DNA from 2 places in the Labrys monachus genome. Region 2 is predicted to be linked to the other one. Evidence: riboswitches for the same ligand, from Rfam matches in the RefSeq annotation. Region 2 holds a riboswitch; the other holds the start of a gene.
What was found. A riboswitch is a leader RNA that binds a small molecule or an ion and turns the genes downstream of it on or off. The one in region 2 is predicted to bind thiamine pyrophosphate.
Positions count from the first base shown of each region.

Region 1: another riboswitch for thiamine pyrophosphate. It lies ahead of thiC (phosphomethylpyrimidine synthase ThiC); the one in region 2 lies ahead of thiB (thiamine ABC transporter substrate binding subunit).

Region 1 covers NZ_JAUSVK010000001.1:5,947,495-5,951,701, forward strand. The annotation lists gene thiO (glycine oxidase ThiO) at 1-14, opposite strand, end outside; gene thiC (phosphomethylpyrimidine synthase ThiC) at 19-1,863, opposite strand; TPP riboswitch at 1,935-2,042, opposite strand; gene J3R73_RS27175 (YbaK/EbsC family protein) at 2,174-2,641, shown strand; gene J3R73_RS27180 (outer membrane protein) at 2,662-3,381, opposite strand; gene J3R73_RS27185 (triose-phosphate isomerase) at 3,698-4,207, opposite strand, start outside.
Region 2 covers NZ_JAUSVK010000001.1:4,401,286-4,405,492, reverse strand. The annotation lists gene J3R73_RS20140 (ABC transporter ATP-binding protein) at 1-1,566, shown strand, start outside; gene J3R73_RS20135 (HAD family hydrolase) at 1,580-2,242, shown strand; TPP riboswitch at 2,329-2,427, shown strand; gene thiB (thiamine ABC transporter substrate binding subunit) at 2,506-3,522, shown strand; gene J3R73_RS20125 (ABC transporter permease subunit) at 3,557-4,207, shown strand, end outside.

The DNA.
Region 1 (4,207 bases), 1.5 Mb from region 2:
ACGACGACGCGCACGGCCCTATTCCGCGGGCACGTAGAGGGCGCCGCCCCCGGCCAGGAATTCGCGCGATTTCGCCGCCATCCCCGCCTGCGCGGAGGCCTCGGCCTCCATGGCCCGCACCTCCTGCCGGAGGTCCTGCGTGATCTTCATCGAGCAGAATTTCGGCCCGCACATCGAGCAGAAATGCGCGACCTTGTGGGCGTCCTTCGGCAGCGTCTCGTCGTGATAGGCCCGCGCCGTATCGGGATCGAGCGAGAGGTTGAACTGGTCCTGCCAGCGGAAGTCGAAGCGCGCCCGCGACACCGCGTCGTCGCGGATCTTCGCGGCGGGATGGCCCTTGGCGAGATCGGCGGCATGGGCGGCGATGCGATAGGTGATGACGCCGGTCTTGACGTCGTCGCGATCGGGCAGGCCGAGATGCTCCTTCGGCGTGACGTAGCAGAGCATCGCCGTGCCGAACCAGCCGATCATCGCCGCGCCGATGCCGGAGGTGATGTGGTCGTAGCCCGGCGCGATGTCGGTGGTCAGCGGTCCGAGCGTGTAGAACGGCGCCTCGCCGCAGACGGCGAGCTGCTTGTCCATGTTCTGCTTGATCTTGTGCATCGGCACATGGCCGGGGCCCTCGATCATCACCTGGCAGCCCTTGTCCCAGGCGATCTTCGTGAGCTCGCCGAGGGTGTCGAGTTCGGCGAACTGCGCGGCGTCGTTGGCGTCGGCGATCGAGCCCGGCCGGAGGCCGTCGCCCAGCGAGAAGGAGACGTCATAGCGGCGCATGATGTCGCAGATCTCGTCGAAATGCTCGTAGAGGAAGCTCTCGCGATGACCGGCGAGGCACCAGCGCGCCATGATCGAGCCGCCGCGCGAGACGATGCCGGTGACGCGCTGCGCCGTCAGCGGCACATGGGCGAGCCGGACGCCGGCATGGATGGTGAAATAGTCGACGCCCTGCTCGGCCTGCTCGACCAGCGTGTCCTTGAACACCGCCCAGTCGAGCTTGAGCGGGTCGCCATCGACCTTCTCCAGCGCCTGGTAGATCGGCACGGTGCCGATCGGCACCGGCGAATTGCGCAGGATCCAGGAGCGGATATTGTGGATGTTGCGGCCGGTGGAGAGGTCCATCACCGTGTCGGCGCCCCAGCGCGTTGCCCACACCAGCTTCTCGACCTCCTCGGCCGCCCCCGAGGTCACCGCCGAATTGCCGATATTGGCGTTGACCTTGACCAGGAAATTGCGGCCGATCACCATCGGCTCGACTTCAGGATGGTTGATGTTGGCCGGCAGGATGGCCCGTCCCCGGGCGATCTCGTCGCGGACGAACTCCGGCGTCACGAAATCGGGGATGGCGGCGCCGAAGCTGTCGCCGTCGGCCATGCGCTCCGCCGCGCCGCCGAGGGCCGTCTCGCGCGCCAGATTCTCGCGGAAGGCGGCGTAGACCATCTCCTCGGTGACGATGCCGGCGCGGGCGAACTCATATTGGGTGACGAACTGGCCGTCGCGGCCCTGACGCAGCACCCGCGTAGCCGGGCAGGGCTCGACCAGCGCGTCGGCGGAGACGTTGCCATTGTCCTCCGGCTTCACGGCCCGGCCCTCGACGGGCGCGAAGCCGCGGCCGGCGATCCAGGCCTCGCGCACCAGCGGCAGGCCCTGCTTGAGGTCGATGCGGATGTCGGCCTGCGTATAGGGGCCGGAGGCATCGTAGACGCGCACCGGCGCCTCGGCGGGATCGCTCAGCGCGATCTCGCGGAAAGGCACCCGCATGGCGGGATGCGACGCGGGCGCGGCATAGACCTTGCGCGAGCCGGCGATCGGGCCGGTGGTCACGCTCTGCGGCGCGGCGAGCTTGTCCTTGGGATGGATATTCACTGGATCTCCTCCTCGAAACGAGACATGGAGATCCGGGGCGACGATTGTCTGGGAGGCTTCGCATCGCAGCGAAACACAATGGTTCCCGTCCCTTCGCCGGCATGACCCGGATCAGGTTCGAAGGGTTCGGCTCTCGGCCATCTCAGCCCCGCTCGCGCAGGACACCCCTCGGAACGGAACGGAGCCTAGTCCCGGATCGGCGCGCCGTCCAGCCCCTTGGTGACAGCCACTTGGTCGCAAGACGATCGCGGTTGGCATCGCGCCGGCGCGCCCCTATCCTGCGCGCCGTGATCCGGGAGGCGGACAATCGATGCAGGAAGCGATCGAACGGGTGAGGCGGGCCCTGCTCGCGGCGGGCCATGCCGATACCATCGCGGCCTTCGCCGAAGGCACCCATACGGCGCAGGAGGCCGCGGCCTCGGTCGGCTGCAGCGTGGCGCAGATCGCCAAGTCGATCGTGTTCCGCGCCGGCGATACGCCGGTGCTGGTCATCGCGTCCGGCGCGAACCGCATCGACCGCGCCAAGGTCGGCGCCGCGCTCGGCCGCAAGGTCGAGCGGGCCGACCCGGCCTGGGTCGCGGCCGTCACCGGCTTTTCCGTCGGCGGGGTGGCGCCCGTCGGGCACCGGACCGCGCCTCTCGTCCTCGTCGACGAGGACCTTCTCGGCCTCGACCCGCTCTGGGCCGCCGCCGGCTCGCCGATGCACGCCTTCCGCACGACGGCGGCCGATCTCATCGGCATCACCGGCGGCCAGGCACGCGACGTGAAGGCCGTCTGAGCCGCCGGCAATCGTTCCGGTCAGAACTTGTAGCTCACGCCGAAGAGCACGGCGTTCGTCGTGAACTTCACCTTGTCGTAATAGGACAGGCTCGGATAGGAGAAGTTCTTCTTGCCGAAATCGGTGTAGCGATATTCGATCCGGGCGGTGATGTTGTCGGTGACGGCGTATTCGAGGCCCGCGCCGATCGTCCAGCCGGTCCGGTTGGTGTTGTTCTGGACGCCGAAGAGGAGCGGGCTGGTCGGCTCGTAGCTCGTCTTGACGTCTCCGAAGGCGACGCCGCCCGCGATATAGGGCAGGAAGCGGTCGATGGCATAGCCGAGGCGCAGGCGGATATCGGCGTTCCAGTCCTGCTTGGTGCGGATGCGGAAGGGCGGCTGGCCCAGCACGGGGCTTTGCACCAGATCCGTATCCTTGTCGTCGAAGGCGGCGTTGGCATCGCCTTCGATGCCGACGACGAACGAGTCGTACTGGTAGTTGTAGCCGACATGGCCGCCGATGAAGCCGCTTTCGGGATGGTTGCTATAGGGCATGCCCTGGGAGAAATCCGGACGGCTGCCGAGCGGGCCGGAGGCGTCGGTCCACTGATAGCCGCCCTGCGCACCGACATAGAAGCCCGTCCAGGAGAAGGGGACGGCGGCAGCCGGAGCAACGGGTTCGGCTCTTTGCGGCAAATCCGCGGCGAAGACAGACGTCGTCGATGCCATTATGGCGAAAAGGGCATATTTGAAAGACTGCATGATGTATTTCCTCTAGCGAGGCGAGGAGCTAGACCAGCGTTCGATGACAAGGGCACGACCGCCGCCACGCTATGCCGGAATCTTCTGTACAAACCGCGTCATAAAACCGAAACGCGGCCCCGAAACACATCGGCACAGACCACAAATACAATCTTTACGTGCGAATTCTTATGTCGTCGCGCATGGGAGGCGTTGCGACCTTGGGGAAACTCCGGGAAAATTGCGATGTCATCGAATCGCAATTTTCTCCGGTTCCGCATTCGGCGCATTCGCGCCGTCGAGAACGGCTGGCCGTTCCCGAAAATACGCCGGGCGCTCAGGCGCCAGGGAGACTCTCGCAGACGCTTTCGACGATGCCGACATAGCCTTGCACGTCCCAGGCGGAGCGGCCGATGAACAGGCCGTCTATGCTCGGGCGCGCGGCAAGCTCGCGGCAATTGGCGGGATTGACGCTGCCGCCATAGACGACGTCGATCGGCATGCCGTAGCGCGCCACCGCCTGCTTCTTGATCAGGGCATGCTGCTCGTCGGCGAAGTCCGGATCGGCCGGCACGCCGCCCTCGCCGATCGACCAGACCGGCTCATAGGCGATGACGACGCGGGACAATTGGCTGGGCTCGGTCACCGAGAAGACGGCCTCGACCTGCCGGGCCAGCGCACTCGCCGTCGCGCCCGCCTCAAATTCAGCCCGCGTATCGCCGACGCAGACGAGCGCGAGCAGGCCGTGGGCGAGAGCGGCCTTGACCTTCAGGGCCACCGTCTCGTCGGTCTCGCCGAAATGGATGCGCCGCTCGCTGTGGCCGAGCTCGACCATGGTGGCGCCGGC
Region 2 (4,207 bases):
CTCGCCTTCGTCGTGGTCTCCGTCGTCAAGGGCCTCGCATCCTATGCCAAGGACACCACCATGGCGCGGATCGGCAATGCCATCATCGCCGCGGTGCAGCGGCGGGTGTTCGGCCATGTCCTGCAGCAGGGCATTCCCTATTTCAGCGAGCGGCACTCGACGGAGCTCGTGAGCTCCAACGCCTTCATCTCCAATGCGGCGCGCGCCGGAGCCAATCTCGTCGTCAATTCCGTCACCAACATTCTGACCGTCCTGTCCCTGACGGCGGTGATGATCATACGCGATCCCCTGCTCGCCGTTTCCGCGCTCGTGGTCATGCCGGGCGCCGTCTTCGGTATCCGCTATATCACCCACCGCATCCGCAGCGTCGTCAGACGCCAATATGCGAGCCTCGCGCAGATCGCCGGCATCATCCAGGAGACGGCACAGGGCATCAGGGTCGTCAAGTCCTTCGGCATGGAAGACGCCATGCGCCGCCGCATGGAAGACGGCATCCTCCTCGCCCAGAGGACGGCCAACAAGATGGCCGAGCTCAGCAACCGCACCAGCCCGCTGATGGAGACCATGGGCGGCGTCGCCGTCGCGGCGGTCATCGTCTATGGCGGCTGGCGCATCGTGGAGGGGCAGCTGACCCTCGGGGGCCTCACTTCCTTCCTCGTCGCCTTCCTGATGGCCTATGCGCCGGCCAAGGCCCTCGCCAAGACCAATGTCGACCTCAGCGCCGCCCTCGCCGGCGTGGAGATGTATTACGACATCCTCGACCTGCCGCCGACCGAAGGCGCGGCCGAACTCGCCAAGCCCCCGTTCGTCAACAAGGGCGGCCATATCGTCTTCGACAATGTGCGTTTCGGCTACAAGGCCGACGAGGCGGTGCTGCGCAACCTTTCCTTTACGGCCGAGGCGGGCAAGACCACGGCGCTGGTCGGCCAGTCGGGCGGCGGCAAGTCCACCATCGTCAACATGATCCTGCGCTTCTACGATCCGCAGTCGGGCGAGATCTCGATCGACGGCCAGCCCCTCCCATCCGTATCGCTGCCGACGCTCCGGGCGGCGATGGCCTATGTCGGGCAGGACGTTTTCCTGTTCGCCGGCACCATCCGCGAGAACATCGCCTCCGGCCGGCCCGGCGCCACCGGGGAGCAGATCATCGCGGCTGCCAAGGCCGCCCATGCGCATGAGTTCATTTCCGCCTTCGAAAAAGGCTACGAGACCGAAGTCGGCGAGCGCGGCCTGCAATTGTCCGGCGGCCAGCGGGCCCGCATCGCCATTGCGCGCGCCATCCTGCGCGACGCCTCCATCATCCTGTTGGACGAGGCCACGGCGGCCCTCGATTCCGAATCGGAAAAGGCGGTGCAGAACGCGCTGGACGACCTTTGCGCCGGGCGCACCGTCGTCGTCATCGCGCATCGCCTCCAGACGGTGCAGCGGGCCGACAAGATCTGTGTGGTCGAAGCCGGGCAGGTCGTCGAAGAGGGCACGCATGAGGCGCTGCTCGCCCGCAGGGGACGCTACGCCCATCTCTATACCGTGCAATTCCGCGAAGAACCCGAACTGTCACACGCCTGAAAGCCCTCCGCCCGTGAAATCCGCTGCCCTGTTCGATCTCGACGGCACCCTGGTCGACGCCGACCACCTGCATTATGCCGCCTGGCACGCCATGCTCGAGCCGCACGGCGTCGATCTCTCCCTCGACGATTACCGGACCCGGTTCATGGGCGCGCCGAACAGCCTCATCCTGTCGCGCTACCTGCCGCGCATGGACGAGGTGCACGGCCTGGCGCTGATCGACGAGAAGGAGGCGATGTTCCGCCGTCTCGCCACCGATCTCGAGCCGGCGCCCGGCCTCAATGCCTTCCTGGCCTGGCTGGAGGAGCGCCGGATCGCCATCGGCGTGGTGACCAACGCCCCCCGCGCCAATGCCGAGCAGGAATTGCGGGGCATCGGCCTCGAGAGCCGTTTCGCCACGCTGGTGATCGGCGACGAGCTCGCCTTCGCCAAGCCGCATCCCTTGCCCTATCTCACAGGGCTCGAAAACCTGCAGGGCAGCGCTGCCGCCAGCCTTGCCTTCGAGGATTCGCTCTCCGGCATCGCCGCCGCGCGGGCGGCCGGCCTGGCCGTCATCGGCCTGACGACCGGCCTCAGCGAAGAGCGCCTGCTGGCGGAAGGCGCCGCCCTCGCCATACCGCATTTCGCCGATCCGCGCCTGCTGCCCTTCGCCGCCGCCCGGTTCGGCCTCGCCTGAAGGGCGGATGCCGGCCGGCCCGTCCTGAAAATCGTACGGGCTCGTTACAGCGCGCTTTTCCTCCGGGCGTGAACAGGCTAACACGACAACGTCTCACGGGGTGCCCAATGGGCTGAGAGGCGGCGTGCCAACCCGTTGAACCTGATCCGGGTCGTGCCGGCGGAGGGATGAGCCTTGCAACGACAGCGTTCGGCCTCGGCTTCGACAGCCTCGTTCGCGTGGTTTTCGTCCGTCTCGACCCCCGTTCGAAATGGAGGACGCCCATGCTAAGGACTCGCCTGCTCGGGACGCTTTTGGCGGCCCTGGCCTTTTCGCCCCTCGCCACCGCCGCGCCGGCGCAGGAAAAGCCTGCTCTCACGGTCTACACCTATGAGAGCTTCTCGGGCGAGGACGGGCCCGGCCAGCCGCTGAAGGCCGCCTTCGAGGCGACATGCGGCTGCACGCTGAACTACGTCACCGCCGAGGATGGCGGTGCGCTGTTCGCCAAGCTCAGGCTGGAAGGGGCCGCCACCAAGGCCGATGTCGTCGTCGGCCTCGACGACAATCTGATGGGCGAGGCGGAAAAATCCGGGCTCTTCGCGCCGCACGGCCTGCCGACCGAGGGCCTCTCCCTGCCCGAGCCGTGGACCGACACGATGTTCGTGCCGTTCGACTGGGGCTATTTCGCCTTCGTCTACGATGCGGACAAGCTGAAGAATCCGCCGGCCAGCCTCAAGGATCTCGTCGAGAACAAGGACGGTCCGAAGGTGGTGATCGAGGATCCGCGCACCTCGACGCCGGGGCTCGGCCTGCTGGCCTGGATGAAGGCGGTCTATGGCGACAAGGCGGGCGACGCCTGGCGGCAGCTCAAGCCCCGCATCGTCACGGTGACGAGCGGCTGGTCGGAAGCCTATGGCCTGTTCCTCAAGGGCGAGGCCGACATGGTGCTCTCCTATTCGACCTCGCCGGCCTACCATATCGGCGTCGAGAAGAAGACGAACTATCACGCCGCGATGTTCAGCGAGGGCCATGCCACGCAGGTCGAGGTCGCCGGGCTGGTGGCGAGCTCGAAACAGCAGGACCTCGGCCGCCGCTTCCTCGCCTTCCTCCTCTCGAATGACGGGCAGGCCATTCTTCCCGAGACCAACTGGATGTATCCCGCCCGCACGCCGCCGGCCGGCCTGCCGGCCAGCTTCAAGGCCGTCGCGGTCCCCGCCAAGGCGCTGATGTCGAATCCGGCGGAACTCGCCGCCAACCGCAAGGCCTGGATCGACGAGTGGCTGGCGGCGATGGCGAAATGAGCGGGCGCGCCCGGGCCGGGCGTTGCGCTCGGCGATGACGGCCGGCCTTGCCCTCCTCGCGGCGCTGGCCGCCATCGTCCTCGCGGCGCTGGCGAGCCTGTTCTTCGCCGCCGGTGCCGGGCCGTGGCAGGGCAATGGCGCCTATCTCCTGTCGATCGCCGGCTTTACGCTCTACCAGGCCGCGCTTTCCACCGTGCTGTCGCTGCTGTTCGGGGGGCTGGTGGCGCTGGCGCTGGCGCGGCGGCGTTTCCGCGGGCAGCGCGTCCTGCTCGCCTTGTTCGGGGTGGCGACGGCGCTGCCGGCCATCGTGGCCGTGTTCGCCTTCGCCGGCATCCTCGGCCGCGCCGGCGCGGCCAACCGCCTCCTGGAGGCGGTCGGCCTGCCGGGCATCCCGATCTACGGCCTCACCGGCATCCTGCTCGTCCATGTCTTCTTCAACGGAGCCTTTGCGGCGCGTGTGCTGCTCGCGGCGCTGGAGGCCGTGCCCGGCGAGCATTGGCGGCTGGCGTCCGCGCTCGGCATGCCGTCCGGGGCGGTGTTTCGCCTGATCGACTGGCCGGTCATGCGGCGTGACATGCCGGCCCTGGCGCTGCTCGTCTTCATCGCCTGCGCGACGAGCTTCACCATTCCGCTGACGCTGGGCGGCGGGCCGGGCAGCGCGACCTTCGAGGTGGCGATCTACCAG